Regions from separate parts of the Ureibacillus endophyticus genome, predicted to be linked through region 3. Evidence: riboswitches for the same ligand, from Rfam matches in the RefSeq annotation. Region 3 holds a riboswitch; each other region holds the start of a gene.

What was found. A riboswitch is a leader RNA that binds a small molecule or an ion and turns the genes downstream of it on or off. The one in region 3 is predicted to bind thiamine pyrophosphate.
Region 1: linked by a shared signal. The riboswitch ahead of thiC (phosphomethylpyrimidine synthase ThiC) and the one ahead of thiT (energy-coupled thiamine transporter ThiT) in region 3 are both predicted to bind thiamine pyrophosphate.
Region 2: linked by a shared signal. The riboswitch ahead of tenA (thiaminase II) and the one ahead of thiT (energy-coupled thiamine transporter ThiT) in region 3 are both predicted to bind thiamine pyrophosphate.

What each region holds. Positions count from the first base shown of each region.
Region 1 is NZ_JAMYWW010000001.1:215,142-223,144, forward strand. It holds gene thiC (phosphomethylpyrimidine synthase ThiC) at 203-1,987, opposite strand; TPP riboswitch at 2,112-2,226, opposite strand; gene NKR20_RS01045 (iron-containing alcohol dehydrogenase) at 2,365-3,465, shown strand; gene NKR20_RS01050 (SDR family oxidoreductase) at 3,503-4,261, opposite strand; gene NKR20_RS01055 (TetR/AcrR family transcriptional regulator) at 4,405-4,968, shown strand; gene NKR20_RS01060 (ABC transporter ATP-binding protein) at 5,043-6,755, shown strand; gene NKR20_RS01065 (ABC transporter ATP-binding protein) at 6,979-8,003, shown strand, end outside.
Region 2 is NZ_JAMYWW010000001.1:1,986,418-1,994,420, reverse strand. It holds gene NKR20_RS09695 (H-type small acid-soluble spore protein) at 1-130, opposite strand, end outside; gene NKR20_RS09690 (small acid-soluble spore protein Tlp) at 268-471, shown strand; gene NKR20_RS09685 (NAD(P)H-binding protein) at 530-1,168, shown strand; gene NKR20_RS09680 (TetR/AcrR family transcriptional regulator) at 1,152-1,727, opposite strand; gene NKR20_RS09675 (purine/pyrimidine permease) at 1,730-3,031, opposite strand; gene NKR20_RS09670 (elongation factor G) at 3,211-5,157, shown strand; TPP riboswitch at 5,415-5,512, shown strand; gene tenA (thiaminase II) at 5,713-6,396, shown strand; gene thiM (hydroxyethylthiazole kinase) at 6,383-7,144, shown strand; gene thiD (bifunctional hydroxymethylpyrimidine kinase/phosphomethylpyrimidine kinase) at 7,132-7,953, shown strand; gene thiE (thiamine phosphate synthase) at 7,943-8,003, shown strand, end outside.
Region 3 is NZ_JAMYWW010000001.1:3,007,173-3,015,175, reverse strand. It holds gene NKR20_RS15005 (AAA family ATPase) at 1-998, shown strand, start outside; gene NKR20_RS15000 (magnetosome magnetite crystal formation protein family) at 1,031-1,357, opposite strand; TPP riboswitch at 1,491-1,598, shown strand; gene thiT (energy-coupled thiamine transporter ThiT) at 1,738-2,298, shown strand; gene map (type I methionyl aminopeptidase) at 2,573-3,325, shown strand; gene NKR20_RS14985 (hypothetical protein) at 3,355-4,080, opposite strand; gene NKR20_RS14980 (polyphosphate kinase 2 family protein) at 4,191-4,943, shown strand; gene NKR20_RS14975 (GNAT family N-acetyltransferase) at 5,039-5,638, shown strand; gene NKR20_RS14970 (beta-class carbonic anhydrase) at 5,681-6,271, opposite strand; gene NKR20_RS14965 (hypothetical protein) at 6,374-6,514, opposite strand; gene motA (flagellar motor stator protein MotA) at 6,821-7,624, shown strand; gene motB (flagellar motor protein MotB) at 7,608-8,003, shown strand, end outside.

The DNA of each region.
Region 1 (8,003 bases), 2.8 Mb from region 3:
AAATTAGCTGATGATTTTGATTGAAGTGTCTTTCATACGGCTGATAAACGGCAAACCAGCAAAGAAAATTGATTGAATTAACTTTCATATGCTGGATGAAAGCGAATACTACTGTGAAACTAGATTGAAATCTTTCTCATCCACCTAATATTCAACAAATACATTAAAAGACTTGGCCGCTAAACCAAGTCTTTTAAAATACTTATTGATAAACACTTCCACTAGAATTTTTGAATTCCTCTGCTTTTTCTTGCATACCTTTTTCGATTGCCTCAGCAGTATCTAAGTTATTTTCTTTAGCGTAGTTTCGGATATCTTGTGAGATTCTCATACTACAGAACTTTGGTCCACACATTGAGCAGAAATGCGCAGTTTTTGCTCCTTCTGCAGGAAGTGTTTCATCGTGATATTCGATCGCACGTTCTGGGTCTAATGATAAGTTAAATTGATCTCTCCATCTAAATTCAAAACGGGCTTTTGATAAAGCGTCATCTCTAATTTGTGCTCCAGGATGCCCCTTTGCTAAGTCAGCAGCATGAGCAGCTATTTTATAAGTAATAACTCCTTCACGAACATCGTTTTTATTCGGTAGACCAAGGTGTTCCTTTGGTGTTACGTAGCAGAGCATGGCTGTACCGTACCACCCAATCATGGCTGCCCCGATAGCAGAAGTAATATGATCATATCCAGGGGCAATATCTGTTGTTAACGGTCCTAATGTATAAAAAGGTGCTTCCTTACATAATTCTAGCTGCTTATCCATGTTTTCTTTTATTAAATGCATTGGTACGTGTCCAGGTCCTTCAACCATCACTTGTACATCATGTTTCCATGCGATTTCTGTCAATTCACCTAAAGTTTCTAACTCCGCGAATTGTGCTTCATCGTTTGCATCTCGGATGGATCCAGGACGTAACCCATCACCTAGAGAGAATGCAACATCGTAGGTTTTCATAATTTCACAAATTTCTTCAAAATGTGTATAAAGGAAGTTCTCTTTATGATGGTATAAGCACCATTGAGCCATGATTGAACCACCACGAGAGACAATACCTGTCAGACGATTTGCTGTTAAAGGAATATAATGTAATCTTACTCCAGCATGAATCGTGAAGTAATCTACACCTTGTTCTGCTTGTTCAATTAAGGTGTCGCGGAAAATTTCCCATGTTAAGTTTTCTGCAATACCATTTACTTTTTCTAGTGCTTGATAAATAGGAACCGTACCAACTGGGACAGCTGAATTACGGATAATCCATTCGCGAGTTGTATGAATGTTTTTACCAGTTGAAAGGTCCATTATCGTATCTGCACCCCAACGAGTAGCCCAGGTCATTTTTTCTACTTCTTCCTCAATTGAAGAAGAGACAGCTGAATTCCCAATATTTGCATTAATTTTTACGTGGAAATTGCGTCCAATAATCATCGGTTCTGTTTCAGGATGATTAATATTAGCTGGAATGATTGCTCGACCACTCGCAACTTCATTTCGTACAAATTCCGGGTCCATATTTTCTCTAATTGCGATAAACTCCATTTCAGGGGTAATAATGCCTTTTCTTGCGTAATGAAGTTGTGTAACATTTTTTCCTTTCTTTGCTCGTAATGGTTTGCGTTTTAAACCTGGGAACACCTTTTGATTTGCACGAGGGTCATTGATATCCTTAAAACCATTATCCTCTGGTTTGATTTCCCGACCTTCATACTCCTCAACATCCCCGCGCTCAAGTATCCAGTTGTTTCTAATAGCAGGTAAACCTTTCGTAATGTCTACCGAATAATTACTATCCGTATAAGGACCACTCGTATCGTATACACGTACAGGTGCATTTTTTTCATCACCGAAAGTTCCTGTAGTAGGACTTAGTGAAATTTCACGCATTGGTACTTGAATATCAGGACGTGAACCACTAACATATACTTTTTTACTTCCTGAAAAGCTAGACATAATGGAAATATTTTTTTCGTTTAATGAGGTTTGTGACATTTGACCAATCTCTCCTTTTGAAATAAAGGACAAGACCTAGATAGTAGTGGATGAAAAAACGAAGTACATAAAAAAGCCGGACCCTAAAAAAGGTAGGACCCGGCTAAAAATGTAGAAGTTCGTATTAATAGTTTTCTAACTTCCCCACGCTGGTATAATCCAGATCAGGTCCAAAGAGTCAAGAAACTTAAACGCGTTTCTTTCTCAGCCCAAGCTATTGGGCACCCCTAGTTATTTCGATTATTAAATTACAACGTTAGTATACATGAACGGTTTTCGAAAGAGAAGGGAGTTTTGTCCTGTATTCTCATAAATTAAAATAAAATTCAGAAATCCGCTATAATGGTAATATCAAAAATACTGATAGGGGATAGGTTATGTGGCGTTATGAACATCCAACAGAAATCATATTTGGAAAAAGTGTATTGCAAAATTTAGGGGACTATTTAGAACAAAACAATATTCAAAAGGCACTTCTCATTGCAACGAATTCATCGGTGAAAAATGGAACAACAGCAGACATTGTGAATAAAAGTGCTGGGAGAATATTAGATGTCGTAAGTGGAATTGAGCCAAATCCAACCATCGAAAACGTAGAAATGTGTGCAAAAAAAGCAAGGGAATTAGAAGTAGATTACATTATTGCACTAGGTGGGGGAAGTGTAATAGATTGTGCGAAGGCAGTTTGCGCGGTTGTGGCGGAAAACTGTACAGCTATAGACTTGATGGAAGGAAAGAACATCACAAAAGCGTTACCACTTATCGCCATACCTACAGTCAGCGGAGCAAGTAGTGAAGTAACGGGTACTTCGGTTATTAGTTGGAAGGAAAAAGATTTAAAAAGATCTTTTACTTCGCCATTGTTATTTCCCAAAACAGCTGTTATCGACCCTGAGCTTACATATAGTTGTCCAAAGCATGTAACAGCAATTTCAGGAATCGATATCATTGCGCATTCTCTTGATTCTTTAGGTAGTGTGAAGTCAAATCCATTAACAGAACATTTTGCTGTTCAAGCTGCGAAACTAGCATTTGAAAACTTGGAAGCTGCTGTTAATGGGAACGCTGAGGCAAAAGATCAATTGGCATTTGCAGCAGTATTAGCAGGTTTTGCATTTTCACAAACTGGTACAACTGCATCTCACGCTTGTTCTTATATTTTAACGGCCAAATACGATATCCCTCACGCAGAAGCATGTGCTTTTACATTAGATAGTTGGTTTAAAATAAATGCAGAATATAAACCGTTACTAGAAATTCATGCAAAAAATATTGGGTTTAGTAATGTTGATGAATTAGTAAATGCATTAAATGATTTAAAAATTAAATTAGGGTTACGCACTATTTTAGGAGAGTTAGAAATACCAATAGAAGATTTAGAAATCATTGTTCAACATTCTTTAGACGCAGCAAATATGAAAAATAACATTGCACCTGTTGATGAAAAAATGATTCGAAATGTTTTTCTATCCAAATAAGGTAAAGGGTCATTCAATTTGAATGACCCTTTAATAATTAGTAAGCTGTCCAACCAGCATCCGCAGTAATAACTTGTCCATTAATGAAGCTTGCCTCATCAGATGCTAAGAATAGCGCTAAGTTTGCAATTTCTTCGGGTTGCCCTGAACGAGGGTTAATTGCCATTCCGAGTTGTTGACGTGCAAAACCTGTTTGACTAAGATTTGTCATTGTACTTCCGATATTTGTAATTACCCCACCTGGAGCAATTCCGTTACAACGTATATTTTTATCTGCATACATAAATGCTGTATTTTTTGTTAAGCCAACAACAGCATGTTTTGAAGCCGTATATGCAGCGCCAGCACGAGCTCCGTATAAGCCGCCAGCAGAAATGTTGTTCACAATTACACCGTGACCTTGTTCAAGGAAGAGATTTATTGCAATACGCATTGATTGCATTACTGCTTTTGTATTTACAGCAAATACTTTATCCCAACGCTCATCAGAAATTTCTCCCACAGGCTCCATGCCATCCATAATACCAGCGTTATTGACTAAGATGTCTAATTTTCCATAAGCGTTCTTTGTTTCATCAAACAATCTGTTTAAATCATCTAAAGAGGCAACATTCGTTTGCACAGCAATTACTTCGCCACCGTTTGCTCTAATGCCTTCCACTACGGCTTGTACTCCTTCTAAGTTTAAGTCAGAAGCAACAACCTTTGCACCTTCTTTAGCATAGACTTCTGCAATGGCTTTACCCATACCAGATGCAGCACCTGTAACAATAGCAACTTTATCTTGTAATCTCATTTGTAAAACCTCCCAATAATTTATAGAACAGCTGTATAATACTCAGTATAAATAGCTAGAGTAAACGCTTTTAATAAGCAGAAATTATAGAAGTGTTCAATATTAAACACATTTCGTAAAAACTGTTCAGTAAGAGGTGAAAAATGTTGAAGACGGATCTACGTGTCATGAAAACAAAGGAAGCACTTCAACAAGCATTAATCAATTTATTAGAAATTAAACCATTAGAATCTATTTCAATTGCTGAATTATGTAGAGAAGCAAAAGTGAATCGAGGGACATTTTATTTACATTACGGTCAAATAGAGGATTTATTTGAAGAGTACTTTCGTGAAATTATGAGAGATTTAGCTAGAAGTTATCAAGAACCGTACCGTCATGTGGTGAAATTAAAAACAAGTGAATTGGATCCTAAAACAATTAAAATTTTCCACCATATTGAAAAATATAAACCTTTTTATCGCATCGTTTTTTCTAAAAATATGCCTCTTACATATTATTACTTATTGTTTGAAGAAATTAAGATCCTCTTGAAAAAGGATCGGGAAGCGAATTATCAAGTGGATAATACAATTAATCTAGAATACTTTTCTTCCTATCAAGCTAATGCAATTTTAGGAATGATTATTCAATGGAGTATGAATGATTTCGAACAGCCAGCACACTTTTTAAATGAACAGCTTGTAAAGATTATTAATCTCGAATGATAAAGATTTTTAAATAGAGTATGAATCGTGTAAAATGGGGAAGAATATTCGGATTCCGAAATGAGGAGGCTTCTATGCTATCAAAATTTTTCTCCTATTATAAACCGCACAAACGCTTATTTATTATAGATTTCGCCAGTGCGATTATTGTAGCGATTTTAGAGTTAGCTTTTCCTATCGCTGTACAATGGTTTATTGACGAACTACTGCCAACAAATGAGTGGAATACCATTGTCAAAGTGAGTATTCTATTACTTTTAGTTTATGTTTTAAGTACAATACTCAATTTCATCGTGAACTATTTAGGACATAAATTAGGAATTAATATAGAAACTGATATGCGACAGGATTTATTTAACCATTTCCAAAAGCAATCCTTCCGCTTTTTTGATAACAACAAAACTGGCCATTTAATGAGTCGCATTACAAATGACTTATTTGACATTGGGGAATTTGCTCACCACGGACCAGAAGATTTCTTCATTGCTGTCATGACGTTCATAGGAGCTTTTGCCATCATGTTTAATGTTAATCCAACATTGGCTTATGTTGCACTAGTGGCAGTTCCATTGTTAATTGCTTTAGTTACGTTTAGTAATAAAAAGATGAACGCCGCATGGAAAGAAATGTACGGAAAAATTGCAGATGTCAACGGACGAGTTGAAGATAGTGTCGCTGGGATTCGTGTAGTTCAATCCTTTACTAATGAACAATTTGAGATGGAACGTTTCCGTGAGCAAAATGGATTCTTTAGAGCAGCAAAGCTTTATGCATATAAAGTGATGGCTGGAACCCATTCTGGTATTTATATGATGACCCGTCTTTTAACATTAGTTGTGTTAGTAGTAGGGGCATGGTTAAGTTTTAATGGAAAACTTTCTTACGGTGAGTTAGTCAGCTTTGTCCTTTATACAAATGTGCTAATTAAACCAATTGATAAAATTAGTGCATTACTAGAATTGTATCCAAAAGGAATGGCAGGTTTTAAAAGATTTCAAGACATGTTAAATGAACAACCAGAAGTACAAGATCGACCAAATGCTATTGATGTTCCTTACTTACAAGGTGATATTACTTTTGAAAATGTTAATTTTAATTATGAAAAAGATAAAACGATTTTAAAGGATATTAGCTTTGAGTTAAAAGCAGGGGAAATGACGGCATTTGTTGGACCTTCCGGAGCAGGGAAAACAACCATTTGTTCTCTTATTCCACGCTTCTACGATGTAGATAGTGGTTCTATTAAGATTGATGGAATAGATATCAGAGACATAACAAAACGATCGCTGCGTGAGCAAATTGGGATTGTTCAACAAGACGTGTTTTTATTTACAGGTACGATAAGGGAAAATATTGCCTATGGAAAACGTGGTGCAACAGAAGAGGAAATAAGAGATGCTTTGAAAAAGGCACACTTAGAGGACTTTGTGAATAATTTACCTGAAGGATTGGAAACGCAAATAGGTGAACGGGGATTAAAACTTTCTGGTGGTCAAAAGCAACGATTAGCCATTGCACGAATGTTTTTAAAGAACCCGCCTATCTTAATCTTAGATGAAGCTACATCGGCATTAGATACAGAAACAGAGAGAATCATTCAAGAGTCTTTATCTGAACTTGCAGAAAACCGAACAACACTTGTCATCGCCCACCGCTTGGCAACAATCAAAGATGCCGATCGAGTGTTAGTAATAACGCCAAATGGAATAGAAGAAGATGGATCTTACAATGAGTTGATTCAAGAGAATGGTATCTTTGCGAGACTACATCAGTATCAGTATAATTAATTAGGAGAAAGGAGTTGTCTGAAAAGTCATTTTGAGACAGCTCCTTTGTAACTGACGCTACCGCTTTCGTCACAGATAAATTGCGACGAGGATAGTGGAAATTTATTTTGACTACCGCAGGAACAATAATTCATAAGAGATATTTATCAAGAAAGAAAATAGGTGTCCAAAAAATTATTACTTTTTGGACACCTCCTTTTTTTGCACATCGAAGGAGGTAAAGATGAACAAAAATTCAAAAGTACCAAAAGTTAGTATAAAACCGTTTATTTCACTAATAGCTGCAACAAAAATACCGAAAGCACCCCTTATTTTTGGGTTGATTTTGAGTATTTTTACAACAATAGTTGGACTTGGAATTCCTCTTTTAACGCGAGAACTTGTTGATGGATTTTCCTTTGCATCATTAAGTGTGCCACTTATTTTAGCTATCATCGCATTTTTTATTGTACAAGCAGTTTTTGATGGTGTATCGATGTATTTGCTTGCTTATGTTGGGCAAAAAGTGGTGGCAAGACTCAGAGAAATGATGTGGCTTAAACTAGTTCGCTTGCCTGTTTCGTACTTCGATAATCAGAAAAGTGGGGAGTCTGTTAGTCGACTTATCAATGATACAGGAATCGTAAAAGATCTAATTACACAACATTTCCCACAATTTATTTCAGGTTTAATCTCAATCATAGGTGCAATTATTATTTTGCTAATTATGGATTGGAAAATGACATTGATTATGTTAATTTCAGTTCCAATTACTGTTGCGGTTATGATGCCTTTAGGATCTAAAATGGCGAAAATCTCTCGTGGCTTGCAGGATGAAACAGCAACCTTCACTGGAACGATTCAACAAACAATCAGTGAAGTACGATTAATGAAATCTTCCAATGCAGAAAGCTTTGAAGAGACAAGAGGAATTCAAGGGATCAATACTTTACTAAAGTTCGGATTAAGAGAAGCAAAGATCTTTGCTCTGGTAGGGCCAATTATGCATACGGTCATCATGATTGTTATTGTTATGATCATTGGTTATGGAGGAATCCGGGTTGCTAACGGAACAATGACAACAGGTTCACTGGTGGCGTTCTTGTTGTATTTATTCCAAATCATTTTCCCAATTACATCCTTTGCGATGTTCTTTACTCAGCTACAAAAGGCTAAAGGGGCAACAGAGAAAATTATTGAGATTTTAGAGCTCCCATTGGAACAGGGACAAGATGGAATTGAAATGGATATTAAAGATAAACCTATTCG
Region 2 (8,003 bases), 1.0 Mb from region 3:
CATCAAGGGGATAGATACGAGCTGTCTTTTTGTCTGGATCTACATGTTGAATATAAACTCGTTTACCATTAAATATAATATTTGGAATTTCTCCGGACTGTGTTATTTCTTGGGCTCTTTGAATATTCATTGATGAATCCTCCTCACAAAAGTTATGCCACTTTATTATTCACATTTCCCTCGAAAAAATTCTGTTTAAGTATAAATGTTATAAACAATACCAAACTAAAATTGTATTTTGAAAATGATTTTAGGGAGGTTTTTAGGATGAAACAAAACCCACAAAAAATTGCTGGCAGACCGAAAAAATTTGTGAGTAAAGAAGAAATGATTGAAAATACATTGGATAATATGCGTGAAGCCGAAATCAGCATGGAGTTTGCTGGGGAAGAAGAGTTAGAAAATTTACAAGAAAAAAATGAGCGTCGTAAACATCAAATTCAAAGAATGAAAAACGAACCTCTGACTTAAATGATTCCTGGCTGTGTTAAAGAGTTAACACAGCCCTTTTTAAAATGACAGAAAGGTTGTGCGGCAATTGAACATTCTCATTGTTGGTGCAAATGGTCAATTAGGGAGGTACTTGATTAAATACATAGTTGAAAGCAACGATCATTCGGCTGTTGCTTTAGTCAATAATGGTGTGCAAAAGGCGTATTTTACTGATATGGGAGTTGAAACATTAACATTCGACCTGAACCAAAAATTGACAAAAATTCTAAAGCTACTCAGAAATATTGATGCCCTTGTAATTACTGGTAGCCTTGATGAAAAGAACAAGGAGACACTGACTGAAATAGATGAAATGTTAAAACTGGTGGATGCAGCAATCTATGCAGGTGTTTCACGAATCATTTATGTTAGTACGTTTGAAACCCAAGCATTACCACTTTATTTTCGATCAACTTTCGTGAAAAAATATTATATTGAAAAATGGCTAAAGTTATCGGGAAGTCATTTTACAATTATTAAATCTGGTACTCTTGTTGATAAAAAGGGAACAGGGTTGGTTGAAATTGGTTCTAACATAAAGAATAAAGAAACTTCAAAAGAAGATATTGCACAATTTATTTTAGCTTGTTTAGAAAATGACGCAACCATTCGTAAAACAATAAAAGTTGCATCAGGGAAAACCCCGATACAACAAATTCTTAGTACATTGAAGTGATTCCTTTCATCACTTGCTCAATTAAAGAGTCGATATAAGTAGAATCAACATCCTTTTTATAAATTAATATTCGAAAGTAAACAGGACCATAAAACATATCTAAGACAATATCTAAATTGATAGAGGGTTGTATTTCACCATTGTCAATTGCTGTTTGTAACAGCTTCCGTGATTGCTCTCGGCGAGGTTTTAAATATTCCGTAGTAAATTTGTTCGCTAATTCGGAATCGGCTCCACTTTCAGCAACTAATGAGACAATCGTTCGCCCTAAAGAACTGTTTAGCATGGCTGAAAGGGTGTTTAAATGTTGTCTAAAATTTTCTCGGAATGTTGTATTTTCATGGAATTTTAAATTTGTTTCCACCGTTAATAAAAAGGCATCCAGTACTAAAAAGGTTTTATGAGTCCACCAACGATAAATAGTTGCTTTTCCTACGCCAGCAACATTCGCGATGGATTCAATTGTTAAATCAGAATAGGAAGTTTCTTCTAGTAATTGAATAACTGCTTGTAATATCGCTTTTTTGGCTGCTTCACTTCGCGGTCTTCCAACTTTCATCTTCACACCTCACTCGTCTTCCAAACGTGTTCAAAAATTAGAGCAGTTAGTAATCCTACCATCACGCCATTGCTAATTACATATTGTAAAACTCCAGGAAATGCTGAAATGACAACTTCCGGTAAAAACATGACACCAATTCCTAAAGATAAAGAAATACTCAAAATCGTTAGTCGTCTTTGATCGAGGGGTTCTTTTAATACCGTACTTATACCAATTCCCGCCATCGTTGTATAGGAAGCAAGCATTGCACCATTTGCAATCGGGCCAGGTAACATTGCAAAAAACGAATAGATTGCAGGGAAGAATGCGATAAATGCCAGCAAGAAACTCGCAATAAAATAAGGTTTCATACGGTTTTGTCCTGTTAATAGAACAAAACTGGCCGTTACTGTATAAGGAACAACCCCGACCACAGAGAAAACAGCTGACAGGATAGTGTTAACTCCGCTAATCAAACCGGAACTTTTTAGAGTCCCTTCCTTACGAGTACCATTTGCACTTTGCATACTTAATACATGTTTCATTGCTGCGATACTTGCAATAATACTTAAGATTAACACGATGGCTACGAGTATTGCCGAAACAATCATACTCCCATCGATTTTAGGGGTTCCCCAAGCAAAAACTTCTGGTAAGGAAAAAATTGCGTCTTTTTTCGGAAATGGATGAGACCCATAAAAAATAACAAAAAATATAGAACCAATCACAATGCCAATGAGTACCGCATAACTTTTTAACCAACCTTTTCCCCAAACACCAAGATAAAGAACAAGGAGAAACGTACTGAACGAAAGAAGAACTACGCCCATTTCGATTGATATTGACGTTGGTTTTACATCAAACATTCCTTCTAAAAATATCCCGCATAATTGAAAACCAAGGATAGTTAAGTAAACGCCATTGACTAATGGTGTAAAGTAGGAAAGTAATTTTTCCATCCAACCGGTAATGCTAACTATCAATAAAATGATTCCCGCTAGTAACATCGAACCTTCTAATAACTGTAAAGAATTGCTGAGGTTTGTTATCCCCTCAATCATTGCCACTTGCCCCATTAAAGTGAAGACCGCAAGCCAAATACCGGCAGGGCCATCTGAAATAGGGAGGCGGTGTCCGAAATACCCGGATAATAAACTAGAGAGGCCAACAATAAAAAATGTTCTTTGCATTAACCCGGAGATGTCTTCTGGTGAAAGTTGAAACAATTGCCCAACAATAATCGGGATGGTTAAACAATTGGCGAGTAAAAAAATAAACCATTGTACTGCACCAATTCCTGTATCTAATTTGGAAATTTTCATTATGGTATCCTCTCAAAATTGGAAAGTTTACTCAATTATAAAACGATACGTTTCGTTTTGTATATATTTTAATTTGAAGATTAATAGATAATTATATTATGTCTACTAACTTGTTGATTTCCCACATATGGAATCCTTGTTACAATAAACTATATGAAATAGAAGAAATGAGGATTTTTATGTTTAAAACGATTGGGGTACTTGCTCATGTCGATGCTGGTAAAACTACCTTTTCAGAGCAGCTCCTTTACCATACACAAAGTATTAAAGAACGAGGACGAGTGGATCACAAAGATGCTTATTTAGATAATCATAGTATTGAGCGGAGACGGGGGATTACCATTTTTGCTGAGCAAGGACGCATCCACTTTAATGGCGATACTTATACTTTAATTGATACACCAGGACATGTCGACTTCTCCCCTGAAATGGAACGTGCCATCAGTGTGATGGATTATGCCATTTTAATAATTAGTGCAGTAGATGGCATTGAAGGGCATACAGAAACCGTTTGGCACTTGTTACGACAACACCACGTTCCAACGTTTATTTTTATTAATAAAATTGACCGTGATGGTGCTAGCGTTGATAACGTAATGATGGAAATCCGCAAAGAATTTTCACAAGATGCTCTTTTGATAACGGAGACGTTAACTGAAAACTCGTTACCGGAAAATGTTCTGGAATGGATTGCAGAACGCGATGAAGAGCTACTAGAGCAGTATATGGAAGGGGAAGTTGATTCTTTAGCTTTCTTTTCTAAATTAAAGGACATGATTCAAAACGAGCAGGCATTTATTAGCATGGCAGGTTCAGCGTTAAAAGATATTGGTGTGAAGGAATTTTTCGAACAACTATCAATTTTAACGGATACAAGTTATGACAAGAATGGTCCGTTTCAAGGGAAAGTTTATAAAATTCGTCACGATGAACAAAATCAACGAATTACCTTTATTAAAGCTGTGTCCGGCACATTACATGTACGAGATGAAATTAATGTGGGAGAAGAGACTGAAAAAGTTACGGAAATCCGACTTTATAACGGGAATAAATTCGAGACAGCACAACAAGTTGAAGCGGGTGAAATCTTTGCAGTAAAAGGATTGTCTTCAGCGAAAATTGGAGATGTTCTTGGTGGAGATTTTGCTCGAGATGAATTTGAACTTGTGCCAACGTTGCAAGCAAAAGTAGTATATTCCGGAACAGAACATATTAAAGAAGTTTTACGCTATTTCCGCATGTTAGAGGCAGAAGAACCTACTTTACGTGTGGTATGGAGCGAAAAATTTCAGGATATTCATGTCCACGTCATGGGTGTTATTCAACTAGAAGTATTAGTTGAAGTGGCGAAAGAACGTTTTAACATGGATATCACTTTCGAAGATCCGAAAATTTTATATATGGAAACGATTCAAACTACGGTAACCGGTTATGGGCATTTTGAACCTTTGAAGCATTACGCTGAAGTTCATTTGAAAATGGAGCCAGCTCCTAGAGGTAGTGGGATTGTTTTTGAAAATGCTTGCCATGCCGATGATTTATCGATTGGGTATCAACGGTTAATCGAGAAGCATTTGTTTGAACGCGACCATCATGGATTACTTACCGGATATCCGATTACAGATATTCGTTTTACGTTGCTGACGGGGCGTGCTCATAATAAGCATACAGAAGGTGGAGATTTCCGTGAAGCCACTTTCCGTGCACTTCGTCAAGGTCTTGAACAGGCGGAGAATGTTTTATTAGAGCCGTATTATCGCTTTAAGATGAAGGCAGATTTGACCCATTTAGGACGGATGATGACGGACATTCAACAAGCAAGTGGTACCTTTGAAGCTCCAGAAATGACGGAAAACCAAGTGACCATCATTGGAAGGGCGCCTGTTTCAACATTTATGAATTATAGTACAATTTTTTCGGCATATACGAATGGTAAGGGTGCACTGTCTCTTCAATTTGACGGATACGATCTTTGTCACAATGCCGATGAAGTGATTGAAAAGATTGGCTATCGGAAAGAGGCAGATCCAGAATATACGTCATCCAGTATTTTTTGTGCAAAGGGGAAAGGCTATTCTGTTCCGTGGGATGAGGCGGAAGAAGCGATGCATTGTTTGAAAAAGTGATGTGGGGGGAAGGTTTGGTTTATTTCCCGCACGAAACGGGGGATTTTCCGAACAAGACGGATTATTACCCGCACGAAAGAGTAAATTTCCCAAACCAGATGGACTATTACCCGAACAAAAAAGTGTATTTCCCGAACAAATAAGCTCAATTTCAGCACGAAAACTAAGCTATTTCCGAACGTAATGAATCTGTAATTTAAATAATATAAATCAAACTTGAATAATAAGAAAACTATGCTAGAATGAGAAATAATTAGAATATTTGCAGGGGGGGCACTCGTGCCTGAGAAGGTTAAAACCTGACCCTTAGAACCTGTTCGTTAATACGATCGTAGGGAGCAAGTACAATTTTAGCATAGTTTTTATTATGCTTATTATTACCTGTACATGTTAAGCGCTCCATTTTTTGGAGGGCATTTTCTTTGCCAAATATCTCTAATTGCTAACTAACTGTAATTCGATGTAGGGAGCAATTTAGGAAGATAGGCGCCCACTCAGTCATCGTATGAGTAGGGCGCTTTTTGTTTTCCTACGTCCATTAGAGGAGGAAGAAAGATGACATTTTGTGAAGAAGTTCGTAAAGAAACTGATTTGTATTGGGAAGGAAGCTTCAACCATCCATTTGTTAGAGGGATTGTAGACGGTTCTCTACCAATTGAGAAATTTAAGTATTATATATTACAAGATGCTTATTATTTAAAGCATTATACGAAAATATTAGCCATTGCGGCTTCAAAAGCAGATACAAATGATGAAATTACTTACTTTTTAAATTCCGCGCGTTTTATCAATGAAGCAGAACTTGAGTTGCATCGTACAGTTTTTAACGAATTAGAAGTATCCGAAGAGGAAATCGAACAATTTGAACCAGCTCCAGCTGCTTATAACTATGTAAGTCATATGTATAATGCTGTGCATAACGGAGACGTGGCAGAAGCATTTGCGGCAATGTTCCCATGTCCATGGCTGTATCAGGAAATTGGTGAAAAATATAAAGATGCTAAACCAGGCGTTAAGTTATATGAAGAGTGGATTGCCATGTATAGTAATCCCGAGTTTAAAGAATCCGTTGAAAATCAAAAAGCAATGATGAATCGATATGCAGAATTACACCCAGAAAAAGTTCACATTTATAAATCCCACTTCTTAAAAAGCTGTTATTATGAATGGAAGTTTTGGGAAATGCCGTGGACATTAGAAAATTGGGAGCAGGAGGTAAAAGAATATGGCTTTGTATAAAATCCGTCAAAAAAATCCACTCGTACATTGTATTACAAATTATGTAGTAGCGAATTTCACAGCAAACGGATTATTGGCGATTGGGGCATCTCCTGTGATGGCTGACGAAGTAGAAGAAGTGGAAGAGATGGTCTCAATTGCGAATGCGTTCTTAATAAATATTGGAACGTTAAATACTAGAACGCTAGAATCTATGCTTAAAGCTGGGAAAAAGGCTAATGAATTGAATATTCCAGTTGTACTAGATCCTGTCGGGGTCGGGGCAACTTCATTCCGTAAGCAAGCTGTGGCCAAAATTTTAGAAGAAGTTGATATTCAATTAATCCGTTGTAACCCTGGTGAACTTGCTGCGATTGCTGGAGTAAGTTGGCAAGCGAAGGGTGTAGATAGTGGAGAAGGTGAAATCGACGTTCAAGCGGCGGCTAAGGAAGTTGCTTCAAAATACAATTGTATGGTGATTGTTACTGGGCCGTCTGATTATTTAACAGATGGTGAATCGGAACATTGGATTTCTGGTGGACATGTATTAATGACACAAGTAACAGGAACAGGCTGCTTATTAAGTGCCATTTGTGCTGCAACACTATCTCTTGAAGGGGATCCAATATCAAATCTAAAAGCAACCTTATCCGACTACAAACGTGTTGCAGATGGTGTCAGTTTCCAGCTTCTTCTTGGTTCATTCCAAGAAAATATCTTAAATCAATTACATTTAATTTCTAGGAGTGTATCGAAATGGACGTTGTAATGACAATTGCGGGTTCTGATAGTGGTGGAGGAGCAGGCATTCAAGCCGACTTAAAAACTTTCCAAGAGTTAAAAGTATTTGGAACGTCTGTGATTACAGCATTAACGGCTCAAAATACGCTCGGGGTAGATGGAATTTTTCCGACAACACCTGAATTTGTCACACAACAGCTTTCTTCAGTTTTCAATGACTTTGATGTAAAGGCGTTAAAAACAGGAATGTTGTTTTCAGCTGACATCATTGAAAGAGTAGCCGGAGAAATCCAAAATAAGGAAGTTCAAGTTGTCGTGGATCCTGTGATGATAGCAAAAGGTGGCGCGAGTTTATTGCAACAAGAGGCAGTACATGCACTTAAAACAAAATTGTTGCCGATTGCTACGGTACTAACGCCAAACATTCCTGAAGCTGAAGTGATTACTGGGATGACAATCAAGACACAATCGGATATTCAAGCTGCTGCAGAATGTATTCTAGAAAAAGGTTTGCAATGTGTCGTGATGAAGGGTGGCCACCTTGAAAATGACGAATTTGCGACAGATACAGTGTTCCTTGCGAATGGCAGTTCATTTAAAATGCAAAGTAAACGAATCTATACTAAACATACCCACGGAACAGGATGCACGTTTTCCGCTGCGATTACGGCATTTTTAGGTAGAGGATTTTCTTTACAAGAAGCTATCGTTGAAGGGAAAAAATTTGTCCAACTTGCCATTGAACATCCATTGAATTTAGGACATGGTCACGGTCCAACAAATCATTTTGCTTATCAAACATATCAAGATTATGAGGTGACGGTAAGTGAAGCGTAGTGATTTAGCGGTGTATTTTATTATGGGTACAGAAAATTGTAAGGATGAGC
Region 3 (8,003 bases):
AGAAAAATCTGCAAACTGTCGAGAAGTCTGTGGTTTCCAATGAAGAGGCATATAATTACATTAACCAAACTCTACAACAATTAGAAGAAAATTTAAAAACTGCAAAAGAGCAGTTAGTTGTAACAATAAAAGAAAATGGGTTTGATGGTTACTCGCAATTTATTGCAGCCATTCGTTCTGAACAGGAAATTCAACAACTTCAGGAAAGCTACATGGCATTTTCCAATGAACTTCATTCCTTAACAACTCAAGTACAAGAAGAACGTCAACAATTAAAAGGTATAGAGAAAGTAGATTTATCACAGGCACAAGAACAATTAAATGAATTAAAAACATGTTATGAAAATGCGTTGCAAACTCTTAATCTGACGAAAGAGTATGAAAGACATGCAATTGATTTTTCAGACAGGTTAGATCGTGTAGCTGTTGAAATTCATCAATTAGAGGAAGTATCAGCTCAAATTATTGATTTATATAATTTATTACGGGGGCAAAACAGTAAAAAAATCTCCTTTGAACGATATGTACAAATGGGGTATTTGGAGCAAATAACGGAAGCTGCAAATATTCGATTGAGAAATTTATCAAATGGTCAGTACTATTTACAATGTTCAGACAGACAAGAATCCCACGGACGTCAAAGTGGTTTAAGTCTTGATGTATATGATACGTATACTGGGCAATCACGTGATGTAAAATCCCTTTCCGGTGGCGAGAAATTTAATGCTTCACTATGTCTTGCCCTGGGTATGGCGGATGTGATACAAAGCTTCCAAGGAAGTGTACAAATTGATACGATGTTTATTGATGAAGGATTCGGTTCACTAGACGAAGAATCCCTCATGAAAGCAATCGATACTTTGATTGATCTTCAAAAATCTGGACGAATGATTGGGGTCATTTCCCACGTAAATGAACTAAAAGCTGCTATGCCAGCTATTTTAGAAGTGGTGAAATTAAAAGAGGGGTATAGTAGGACAAAAATTACTCTTAAATAATAAAACTGCACTCTGATTATGGAGTGCAGTTTTTAAGCTTTTAAAACTCGAACAGCCTGAATCAAATTCCAAATTAATAAAATGATTGTTATAAGGAAATAAATTGCCATAAAAATAAATAAACTAATAACGAATCCATTCATTATTTCAGTACTAGTAACGCTAAAAATCCCGAATATCCCAAATATGCCGAGTAGCATTCCGATAACAACAGGAATCAAATGCGAAATAAATGCACGTTTCGCATGATATTTTACTTCATTGTTATTTATTACAAGATAAACGATTAAAGGCAGTAAGAAAGGTGCAAACAATAAACTAACATAGCAAAGTGCAGAAATGATTTTATTATTATCCATTAAATTCTCTCCTTACTTCCAATATAATACATATACGGAATTTTATTCAGTTTAGTTTCAAAAAAACTAAATTCTAGTTGAAAAATAAAGAGTTTCTGATAAAATGAGATTGTTCAAACAATTAAAGAAGATGTATTACCACAAGGGGAGCTGATGAAGTCAGCTGAGATTGTGCACGTATTGCACTAACTCTTTGAACCTGTAAGTTAGCACTTGCGTAGGGATGTGGATAGAAACCGAACCCATACATGGCGTCAGGATCTGTCCTGATGTCATTTTTTTATGCTTTTAGTATGAACTATAAGCATAGGGAGAAACTACATAACGATTTCTATTCCTTCTCAAATGTTCTACATCGGAATAAGGAGAGGAGACTTGTTATGAACAAATCAAAATTACTAATGCTTGTGGAAATTGCTATCTTTGCAGCAGTTGGATTAGTGTTAGATAAAATTTCTTTTTCACTTTGGGCTCAAGGTGGTTCTATTAGCTTTGTAATGCTACCTATTTTAGTTATTGCTGTTCGTTGGGGGCTTTCTGCCGGACTAGTCACAGGGCTTTTAATTGGTGTATTACAAATGGCTTTAGGAGCATATATTCTTCACTGGGCACAGGCATTACTAGATTATGTAGTTGCATTTACTGTAGTTGGTTTAGCAGGATTATTCCGTCATCAAATTGTTGAAGCGGCGAATAACCTTAATAAGAAGAAAATTAGTTTATATATTGTTCTGGGTATTGTAATCGGTGGTTTATTACGTTACGCTGCCCATGCTCTTGCTGGTGCGATATTCTTTGCAGAGTACGCAGGTGATCAAAATGTTTGGGTTTACACACTAATCTATAATGGTTCTTATATGATTCCAGCTATTATTTTAACTGCGATTGTCGGCTCATTTATATTCTCATCAGCTCCAAGATTATTAAAAACAGCAGTATAAAATTTTCTATAAGTCGATTTGCATTTTGTTGATGCAAATCGACTTTTTTTGAGCACATTAAGACTAAAATAATTTTTAGGTGGGAGTTGCAGGACAAATCGAAGAAAAAATAAATCATAAACGTAAAATTCCATCAGTATCGTATAGTTTCTTTTCCAAATCCTCATCTCACTAACTTATCCACAAAATACACTTTGTAAAACGGAATGGACCAACATAAGCTTACGAATATGATATAGTATAAATGAAATGATATAGGGAAGGATCGTTATCGATGATAGTTAATACAAGTGAAGAATTAGAAGCGTTAAAAAAAATTGGTCGCATTTGTGCTGAAATTCGTGATGCGATGAAAGCAGCTACAAAACCAGGTGTAACAACGAAAGAGCTAGATGAAATTGCAGGTCGTATGTTTGCTGAAAAGGGTGCGATTTCTGGTCCAAAAGGCGAATATGATTTTCCGGGATATACTTGCATCAGTGTAAATCATGAAGTGGCTCATGGAATTCCTGGTAGTCGTGTAATTGAAGAAGGGGATCTTGTGAACATTGATGTTTCAGGTTCTTTAGATGGTTATTTTGCTGATACGGGTATTTCTTTTGTTGTAGGAGATGGCTATGAAGCAAAGGAAAAACTTTGTGCTGTGGCTAAATCAGCCTTTGATCGTGCCATGACAAAAGTTAAAGCAGGATCAAAACTAAATCAAATTGGTAAAGCCGTGGAACGTGAAGCAAGAGATCATGGCTTAACGGTAATCATGAACTTAACTGGACATGGTGTAGGTCGATCTTTACATGAAAAACCAGATCACGTACTCAACTATTACGATGCATGGGATTCTACAATTTTAAAAGATGGTATGGTTTTAGCTGTAGAGCCATTCATTTCTGAAAAGGCAGAGCATATTGTTGAATCAGGCGATGGTTGGACATTTATTACGCCAGACAAATCATTAGTCGCTCAAATTGAACATACAATCGTTGTAACGAAAAACAAACCAATTATCCTTACGCAAATAGAAGACTAACTTAAAAAATCCTGTACGCTTTTTTAAACTTAGCGTGCAGGATTTTTTTTCATAAAGAATATTCCAGCAATCATTACACCACTTAGGAAAAGGGCTGCGGTTGATACTAACAATTCATCAAAGCCGTTTGCAATTACAATACCAATATAACACCAAATAAAGATAATAGGGAAAATAATATCGTAATAATGGTAACATAAATGAAGTGCAATTGCAGTGCCAACTGTCATCACAATAACAGCCCAAAGTGCATTACTTAAACCAAAGCCTTCCCAACCATAATATACCAATATGTAGCAAAACTGTAGAATAAATAAGTAAGTAGACCAACCAAAATAGATTGCAACTGGTATTCGAATACGTAACATTTCATTTTTTAAAGGATACGTTAAATAAAGTGCAAACATAAGTAATAATTGAATGAAAAATAAAATTAATGATTGCAAAAAGTATTCATAGTGCCAGCAGATAAGGTTAATGATCTGCAGCAGCATAATACATGAAATAAAAATAGTTTGAAGATTTGTTATCGATTTTTCAGTATTACGTAATGACCAATATTTGTTAGCCCATAGGAAAAGAAATATGAACACAATAAGCCATAAATAGTAGACGTAATTTGCTGGTGCAAATAAAAGTGGTAAACGATTTATGATGTCAATTGTTGATTTCCCATTAAAGTTAAGCAAATATGCTTGGAGGGTAAAATACATGGTAATTGTTAGGGAAAACAAGATGATGAATAACCGAGTCATATATTCCTCTCCTTTCTATAAAATTATATACATATAAAATGTTTTCAACAACAAATACCAATAACATACAAATTTTTGTAAAATAAAAGAAACGGATAGGAGTGATACCAATGAAAAAAATTGAACAAATTGATTTGAATGTTACACTCGAGAAAAAGGAATATAAAAAGAAGTTAAAGAAACTCCAATTTGAAATGTTGAATATACAGCAGTTCTTATATAATAACAAAATTGGACTCATTCTTGTATTTGAAGGAATGGATGCAGCAGGTAAAGGTGGGGCAATCAAGCGTTTAACCCAAAGACTCGATCCAAGAGGATTAGTTGTGCACCCAATTTCTGCACCACAATACCACGAAAAAAGATACCATTATTTACACCGCTTTTGGCGTAAGTTGCCTCAACGTGGACAAGTAGCAATCTTTGATCGTTCTTGGTATGGCCGTGTACTAGTAGAGAGAATTGAAGGTTTTGCTACAGATGATGAATGGATGAGAGCATATGATGAGATTAATTCTTTCGAAAAAACATTAACGGATGATGATTTTATTATTATTAAATTTTGGATTCATGTAGATGAACAAGAGCAGCTGAATCGTTTTAAAGAACGTGAGACAAATCCTTATAAAATGTGGAAACTCACGGATGAGGATTGGCGTAATCGTGAGAAGTTTGATGATTATATTGAATGCGCAAACGACATGTTTAACATGACGGATACTAAAAATGCGCCATGGTTTTTAGTTTCTGGAAATAATAAGCATTATGCACGCATACAAGTATTAAAAGAAACAATTAAACAAATTAAAAAAGAAGCGAAAAGAAGAGGTTTAACTATCTCTGATACAGGTAATGAAATATAAAAGGGACTTGAATAAAAATCTAGAATTTGTAAACAATGGGGAAATTGAGTGAAATGTATCTAGTTATAAAATAATTAGAAGGGCACAGGGCTATTATGGTAAAAAGACTTTTGAATCTATTACATAAAAAGGGTGATCGAGTGGTAAGGCTAGAGGGGGAGCGTTTGTTATTAAGAACTTTTGTGGAATCTGATGCACGTAGCTTAGCAGAACTAATGCGAAATAATCGGATTTTTTGGGCAACACATGAGCCGATGCATGAAGATGAATTTTATACAGAGGAAGCACAGTTCAAAAAGATTTTAGAAAGTATGCATTTGTTGCGGGCAAATAGAGAATACTCTTTTGGCATTTACCCAAAAGGAAGCAATAAACTAATTGGTCATATTTCTCTATATGCGATAAAAAGACTACCATACAATAGTGCATTTATTGGTTATTCTGTGGATGAAAGATATACAAGAAAAGGAATTGCAACAGAAGCAGTAAATGAAGTCGTTAAATTTGGATTTAATGTAGTAAAGCTGCACCGTATTGAAGCCTATGTATCACCTAAAAATTATGGCTCTATCAAAGTACTAGAAAATGCAGACTTTGTTCGAGAAGGATTATTAAGAGAACTTCTATACATTAATGGTTCTTGGGAAGATCATTTTCTTTATTCATTGTTACGTGAAGATTGTAGATATTTATAAAAATAACCGGGCTCTTTTAATAAGAGACCGGTCTGTTTTTTCTTATTCTTCAGTATTTTGTGACGATAAAAATGCATTTCCATCAGTAAGTAAATCAAGTTTACCAGTGCTTGGGTCCATTACTAAACCGTGAACTGGTGTTGACTTTGGCATAAGTGGATGTTTTCGAATAATTTCGACACTTTTTAATACACTTGTAGAAACATCCCCGAACCCGTGTAACCAATCTATTAAATCAACGCCTGAGTATTTAACAATATTGATGATATCTTCGTTTACACCACGTTCAATCATATGTTCAATCATTTTCTCAGGGTCTATTGCACTCATACCACAATCATGATGCCCAATAACATAAATTTCATCTGCCTGTAATTCATATACTGCCACAAGTAAACTACGCATGATGGCCCCAAATGGGTGACTGACTTGAGCACCAGCACTTTTTACTATTTTTACATCCCCATTACGCATATTCATCGCTTTTGGTAATAACTCAACTAATCGAGCATCCATACAAGTTAATATAACAATTTTTTTATCTGGAAACTTAGATGTTATGTATGGCTCATATTGTTTAAATTTTACGAAGGATTCGTTAAAACTTAATATTTCGTCTAATGAAGATGTCATTATTCTCACTACCCCTTTTTTTCTCTATAGAGTAAATAATATTATATACAAAAAATATCGACAAGACTCAAATTGAGTTTGTCGATATTTTTTATTTTTATTCTATAATTTTTGAGTTGGTTTTGGATCGATTACAACAGAAGAATGTGAATCTAATCCCATGCGTAAATAGTTAATGAACATATACACACTCAGGCATAAAAGTGATAAAAAGCCAATTACTGTAGTTAAAAATAATCCCATCTGTATAGACTCCTTTCGAAATTAAACAAGTGTCATTAACACCCATTATACTATATCTATTTTTTTTATTGTAGACTAATTGATAAATAATATTGACAATATAAAGTAGGAATATATTTTATGATACTTTCAAATAATATTCCCTACAGTTCATATTATATATGTAACTCTATATTTGATTCAATATAATCATAATGTTATTTTTGGAAAGAAACAGTAATTTATTTTGTCGAATACGCGTTAAAGTATTAAATAATATAGTAGATTGTCGAAAATAAGAGTAGGAGAAAATTTGGAGGTACATATATGGATATATCTACAATTGTCGGGGTCATATTCGGAATTATCGCAGTATTCTTAGGAATGTTTATTAAGGGTGCCGATATGTCAGTTTTAATAAACCCTGCAGCATTTTTAATTATTATTCTAGGTACTATCGCTTCAGTAACAATTGGTTTCCCTATGAAAGAATTAAAAAGGGTGCCAAGTCTATTTAAAATTATTTTTACAGAAAGAAAGCTTACGAGTGACATAGAAATTATAAAAATGTTTTCTACTTGGGCAGATTTAGCTCGTCGTGAAGGATTATTAGCCCTTGAAAGTAAAGCCGCAGAAGTTGAAGACCCATTCTTAAAAAATGGATTAACTTTAGCAATTGATGGACAAAACGCAGATTACATACGTGATGTATTAACAGAAGAAGTTGAAGCAATGGAAGCTCGTCACAATGTTGGTTCTCAGATCTTTTCACAAGCTGGTACATATGCGCCAACACTTGGGGTATTAGGTGCGGTTGTCGGTCTTATGGCAGCTTTAAGAGATATGAACGATATTAACGCACTAGGTCATGCGATTACGGCTGCCTTTGTTGCTACATTACTTGGTATTTTTACTGGGTATGTTCTTTGGCATCCGTTTGCAAACAAATTAAAACGTAAGTCTGCAGAAGAAGTAAAACAGAAAAATTTAATGATTGAAGGTATTTTATCAGTATTAGAAGGGGAAGCCCCACGCGTTATTGAGCAAAAATTAGCCTCATATTTAACTATGGAAGAACGCCGTCAAATATTTAATGAAAGCGGGGCGGGTGGTCTTGGCAAAGAAAGCTAAAAAGAAAAAGCAAGATGTACATATTGATGAGTCTTGGTTATTACCCTATTCTGATTTAATGACACTTTTACTTGCTCTTTTTATCGTGCTATTTGCCTCTAGTTCAATTGATCAAGAAAAATTAGCAAAAATGTCTGCTGTTTTTAATGAAATATTTGATGGTGGTTCAGGTTTTATGGATCAAACTTCAATGTTGGAAAATCCAACATCGTCAACACCGGGATTATCTGAAGCAGAAAAAGCGTATATTCAAGATCAAAGAGAGCTTAAGGATATTCAAGACAAAGTTGATAATTTTATTGCTGTGAATGAATTAGAAGATACTTTTGAAACATCGATGACAGATGAAGGATTATTAATCACTATCCGTGACACTATT